2 regions of the Rhizobium sp. LEGMi-198b genome follow, and region 1 is predicted to be linked to the other one. Evidence: predicted binding sites of a transcription regulator. Region 1 holds the regulator's gene; the other holds the start of a gene.
The links. The regulator LexA, encoded in region 1, represses DNA repair genes until DNA is damaged. The targets are predictions, from matches to a motif close to TGTTCNNNNTGTGTTCNG.
Positions count from the first base shown of each region.

Region 2: a site for LexA is predicted at 1,614-1,631, ahead of dnaE (DNA polymerase III subunit alpha). Genes of this name have one in related genera too.

Region 1 covers NZ_JBSYVH010000009.1:59,488-62,608, reverse strand. Annotated here, with positions in the region: gene ACXHXG_RS27935 (mechanosensitive ion channel family protein) at 1-145, shown strand, start outside; gene ACXHXG_RS27930 (DUF2721 domain-containing protein) at 251-742, shown strand; gene lexA (transcriptional repressor LexA) at 1,136-1,858, shown strand; gene ACXHXG_RS27920 (ComEC/Rec2 family competence protein) at 1,839-3,121, opposite strand, start outside.
Region 2 covers NZ_JBSYVH010000001.1:63,438-66,558, reverse strand. Annotated here, with positions in the region: gene ACXHXG_RS00340 (ABC transporter ATP-binding protein) at 1-350, shown strand, start outside; gene ACXHXG_RS00335 (DUF5680 domain-containing protein) at 360-827, opposite strand; gene ACXHXG_RS00330 (hypothetical protein) at 924-1,511, opposite strand; gene dnaE (DNA polymerase III subunit alpha) at 1,868-3,121, shown strand, end outside.

The DNA of each region.
Region 1 (3,121 bases):
CTTCATGGAAAACGGCATCGACTTCGCTCAGCCGACAGTGCAGGTGGGTGGCGAGGAAAAATCCGATGCCGCGATCGCAGCCATGACACTGCAGAGAAAGAAGATCGCTGAGCAAATGACGCAATCGGCAGCGCCGCCGACCTGACCGTTCGCGCGAGATCAGTCACCAGCCTCATCTCCGCGCCCTCTTTGGCAAGGCGACAACCCTGGAGCCGATACCGGATGACGTTGGACAGAAAGGAGATCCAATGTGCTGAATGACCATCTGACGTCTATTGCCGCGCACGTTATTCAAATAGCGCTGACACCGGTCTTTCTGCTGGCGGGCACCGCCGGGTGCCTCAATGTCTTCTCGGCCAGGCTCGCCCGCGTCTCCGACCGGGTCAACAGCCTTTTCGAACGGGTGACCTCTGAGGACCCGGATGAAACGCGGTTGCTGCAGCTCTATTATCTGCGACGGCGAACATTGGCGCTGGAGATCGCAGTTCTGCTCGGCACGGCATCGGGCGTGTTCACATGCCTTGCGACGCTCGGCCTCATGGGCGGTGCAATTCGACAGCAATTTCGCGAGCAATTGCTGCTCTGGCTCTTTGGCCTTGCCGTCTTCGCACTCATGGGCGCCTTTGTGGCCTTTCTCGTCGAGATGATTCTGGCCGGGCGCAGCATGCTAAGGCAGATCGCCAACGACCGTACCTTGCTCGAGCACCGGCACGGGAGTTCGAGGAAAAGTTCAACCTATTGATATCCCATCGAATATTACTACGGATGGCACCAATCCCGGCCCCTCAGAAATCCGGATTCCCAGTCAGATCCATAGCTTGCTCTCCATGGTTCGGAGAGTGTCGTCCTCCAAAGAGCTTATAGAACGAAGAACATGGCTTTTCGCCGCCTTGGAGATAATCCGTTTTGGGATCGTCCGAAATTTTGCTTCGCCCGATTCCGCATATATTTCTGCTATTTAGTTTGAAGGTGCCGGGAAAAAAGTCATCTGCCCGGGACCTGTTATGTTCCCATTTATTTGATGCACCTACAAAATGTTCACCGAAATTTAAGGGCTTGCGGAACACATATGGAACATATAGTGTCCGTTCTGGATTTGTTTCACGACACCTTCTCAGTCCCGAGGTTCAAAACGATGTTGACGCGCAAGCAGCAGGAACTGCTTCTCTTCATTCACGAACGAATGAAGGAGTCCGGTGTTCCGCCATCTTTCGACGAGATGAAGGATGCGCTGGACCTTGCGTCCAAATCCGGTATTCACCGTCTCATCACGGCTTTGGAAGAGCGCGGCTTCATCCGTCGCCTGCCGAACCGAGCCCGAGCGCTGGAGGTCATCAAGCTGCCTGAGGCCTATAGCCCGAGCCTGCAGCCTCGCCGCGGCTTTTCGCCAAGCGTCATCGAGGGTAGCCTTGGCAAGCCGCAACTTGTGCCGCCGCCCGCACCCGCCAAGCCGGTGAGTGAGGACAACAACAGTTCGGTTTCGGTACCCGTCATGGGCCGCATTGCCGCCGGCGTTCCGATCTCGGCTATCCAGAACAATACTCACGACATCACCGTTCCCGCCGACATGCTCGGCTCCGGCGAGCATTATGCGCTGGAGGTCAAGGGTGACTCGATGATCGATGCCGGCATCTTTGACGGCGATACCGTCATCATCCGCAACGCCACGACCGCCAATCCCGGCGACATCGTCGTCGCTCTCGTCGATGATGAAGAGGCGACATTGAAGCGCTTCCGCCGCAAGGGAGCCTCGATCGCGCTTGAAGCGGCAAACCCTGCTTACGAAACCCGCATCTTTGGGCCGGATCGAGTGAAGGTACAAGGCAAGCTCGTCGGTCTCATTCGCCGCTATCACTGACCGGTGACGCCGGCTTGAGCGGCGCGCCAAAAGTGTCTGTTCGCCAGTCGTAGGAGCGATGCAGGCTCCATGGCCGCGAAAGGTTTTCAAACGCCGCCGTTGCGACCGGTTTATTGGTGCTGAGGTTCATTTCAATAGATCCCGTGCGGCGCAGTGTTGCGCCCGTAAAAAGCATCGCGCCAGAGCGGCAGCGATCAAGACGCAGCCGTACGGAGGTGATGACGATATTGGCCGTGTCGCAGGCCGGAGCGAGATAGGCGGCATCTTCAATGGTGACAAGCATGTCGCCATTATCCAGCATTGCCACGCACCATGCACCTTTTTGGCAGGCGAAACCGCCCGGCCCGGCCGCGTCTAATGCCGCATCCATCGCCTTTCGAACGGTGCTCTGTTCTTCGGAATTCAGGCGACGATGCTTGTCTGATTTGCTGATTTTGGGGAGCTGACTATCCGGCGGAAGCATCGTTGGCGGTTGCTGCTCGGTGATCGCCAATGCTCTTTGCCACTGCTCGAAGATGAAATCCGGCGGTTTTTCGCGGTTTGTCGTCAGCGCACCGTTGCGCAACAAGGCGACCAGCGTGCCGTCCTCGGAGATCATGAGATCAGGCTTGAGGACACCGGGGCCGAGCGCCACGACTGCAACCGAACCGATGATCAAGAGCGCACCTGCATGTCGCAGCCATGTTCTCAGCAAGGTCATCAACAAGAAGCCGGCTATGACCGTCGGGAACAGCCAGACCGGCAGCCGACCGAAGGGAATATTGCCGCCCCAGGCGGCAACCGTTTTGGCAATGACGATGACGACATCAAGTCCCCAGCCGGTTATCTGCCAGAAAGGGGCATCAACGCCAAATGGCATCAGTAGCGTCGCCGCCATGCCAAACGGCATGACGACAAAGGAGACGACCGGCATAGCCGCCAGATTGGCGATGAGACCATATGTCGCCAATCGGTGAAAATGCTCTATCGAGAAGATTGCCGTCGATGCGCCGCCTATAAAAGAGGTCGACAATATGCTTCCGAAGAAACGGGAAACGAAGAGCAGCGGACGCATGACCCGGAACCGGGAGAGAACGCTCTCCCGATGCGGCCTCCTCGCCCAGAGCGAATAGCCGGACACCAACGCCAGGGTCGCGGCGTAAGACATCTGAAAACTTGGTCCGAGCGCCTGCGAAGGCGACAGTATGAGAATGACTATCGCCGATAGCGCCACGTTGCGCAGGCTAATGGATGGTCGGTCGAAGAGCACGGCGATCAGCATGA
Region 2 (3,121 bases), on a different contig from region 1:
CGCAGTTGATTTCCGGTCTCTCCCGGAAAGAGGCGAGCGCTCGCGCTGCCCAGCTCCTCGACTATATGCGCATTGGTCATCGCGCCGATCACCGCCCGGCCGAGCTTTCCGGCGGTGAGCAACAGCGCGTCGCGATCGCCCGCGCCGTTGCCAACGCACCACTGGTGCTTTTGGCCGACGAGCCGACCGGCAACCTCGATCCTGATACGGCGCATTACGTCTTCGACGCGCTGGAGGCGCTGGTGCGTCAGTCCGGGCTTGCCGCGCTGATCGCCACGCACAATCACGAACTGGCGGCTCGCATGGACCGCCGCGTGACTATCCATGACGGTAAGGTCGTCGAATTCTGACGGTGCCCATCAAGGGACGATCAGTCCGCCGCGGTAATCCAGCTCATAGGCCTTGCGTCCGTTTACGAGGATGACCTCATGGCCGATAAAATGATCGCAGCCGCCGGTACTGCGATCGACATACTGGCCAAATGAATGGGCGAATTCGAAACCGCCGAGAAAGCGTTTTTCATCGAGGTAGAGCCGCATGAGCGCCGCCTTGATGACCATCCCTGCAGCCCTGCCATCGATCAGATCGGGCTCGACGATTCGTCCAAAATAATTCATCGCCCAGACCGGCTCGTCATCGTACCAGACGACTTCCTGTCCGGCGAAATCCGTGCCGCCGAAATAGCTATCGAGATAGCGCCAGCGGCCGCTGGCATAGCCGATGTCATGCGAGCCGCTCCGGCAGGACGGCAGCCTCTCGCCATCGCCGACATAGGTCTCCGCCTTCGCGGCAACAATAAAATCGTTCAGCGCGGCAAGATCCGGCATGACCCTCTCCATTACCCTCTCCATTCGTGGTGAGGGCACAGAATGCCACGCGCTCGATAGCAAGTAAAGAACATACAGTGAACAAATGAAAAGCCGCTACGTGTTTTCCCCACAAGCTTTCCGGCCGATATCGTCTTTCCAGTCCTGGATCTTGATGGTTTTGGCTTCAGTCTGGAGTTCCCTGCCACTCTTCGTCGCCTTGCCCGTCAGGACATTGTAGTCGCAGCTATAGCTTCTATCGGCGTCGAGATTGTCCCGGTAATCAAAGGTGTAGCCGGCGACGACGAAGGCGTTGTTGCGGAAGGCGAGGGTGAGCGTCTGATGCCAGCGGTCGCGCCCGATCGCGTCATTCTGGGACATGACGGCGATCGAACCATTGGGCAGCGCCGTGATAGAAGGCTCCTGACCGAAGATACCGCCCGGCTCGCCGCGGCCCCATACCTTGTCGGGTGCGGCGGCCGCCAGCTTGAGCAACTGATGTTCTTTGTCGCGGAGATAAATATAGATGCCGATCGTGGTCGCGTCGTCTGGCGGGGCCAACGCCAGCAAAGCAAGGTCCGGCTTACCGTCCTTGTTCCAATCGCCGACCGCCGCGTCGATGATGCGGTCGGGCGCAATGATATCGTCAGCGTGAGCCGCGGATGTAACCGAAAGCAGAATGAGAGCGCAGGCAAGTGGTTTCATCGTGATCCCCCCTCGCGTTTTCATAGCTTAGGGGTTGTGCTTCGGTCCATTGGTACTCTTCAAAATACTGATGATGAAAATTATTGATGCAGCTATTGACTCTCGAACATAAATAGAACAAAAAAGAAACATAACGAGTAAGGAGCGCGTAAATGACCGATATCATTCGAGACGTTGCAGCATTCACCTCCATCGTCATGTTTGTCGCCAGCTTTTCCCTCATCATGATGGCGATGTGAAACTTATCCCCACGGGTGTTGCGATGCGCCCGTGAATCATGAAGTCAACTTATGGACTTTATCGTCCGCTATGCCGAAAATGCAGCCGATTCATTTGGGCATGCGGAAAGGCATATGATGGCGGATATGATGAGCAGCGGCGCAGCGGGTGCGCCGGTCGGAGATACGCCGGAATTCGTGCATCTTCGCGTCCATTCCGCATATTCTCTGCTCGAAGGCGCATTGCCGCTAAAGAAGATCCTCGCCAAGGCGGCGGGCGACAATCAGCCGGCCATCGCCATCACCGATACCAACAACCTTTTCATCGCGCTGGAGTTTTCCCAGAAGGCGATGGATGAGGGCCTGCAGCCGATCATCGGCTGCCAGGTGTCGATCGACATGGAAGATAGTGTCGAGGGCGAAAAGCGCGGCCCGCAACAGGCACTCGCCAAGCTGCCGTCCATCGTGTTGCTCGCCGCCACGGAGCGGGGCTATGAGCGGCTGGTCGATCTCGTGAGCCGCGCCTATCTGGGCGGCGAAGGCAATCAGGCTGTCCATATCACCGCCTCCTGGTTGAAGGAAATCGGCACGGACGGCATGATTGCGCTGACCGGTTCGCTTGGCGGTCCGGTCGATATGGCGTTGAAGGAAGGCCACGCGCCGCAGGCGCTGTCGCGTCTGCTGACGCTCAAGGACCTGTTCGGTGATCGGCTTTATGTCGAATTGCAACGTCACGGCACCTATGATCGTCGCCACGAACAGAAGATGATCGCGCTCGCCTATGAGCATGAATTGCCGCTGGTCGCGACCAACGAGGCCTTCTTCCCGACGCGTGAGGACTATGAGGCCCACGACGCCCTCATGGCGGTCGCCCACAATGCCATTGTTTCGGACGACACTCGTTTTCGCCTGACACCGGATCACTATTTGAAGAGCCGCGCCGATATGGCGAAGCTGTTCGCCAATCTGCCGGAAGCCTTGGAGAACACCGTCGAGATCGCCCGGCGCTGTTCCTTCGTCTTGAAGACACGCAAGCCGATCCTGCCGCGCTTCACCGGCGCCACTGACGATCCGGAGGAGGCCGAACGCGCCGAGGCGGCGGAGCTGCGCGCCCAGGCGGTCGAAGGTCTCGACCGGCGCCTCGCCTCGCTCGGTATGGCGGCGGGCTACGCGGAGAAGGACTATCGCGAGCGGCTGGAGTTCGAGCTCAGCGTCATCGAGCGCATGAAATTCCCTGGCTACTTCCTGATCGTCGCGGACTTCATCAAATGGGCCAAGCAGCATGATATTCCGGTCGGCCCGGGCCGCGGTTCGGGCGCGGGCTCACTCGTTGCCTATGCGCTGACGATTACCGACGTCGATCCGCTGCGTTTCTCGCTGCTGTTCGAGCGC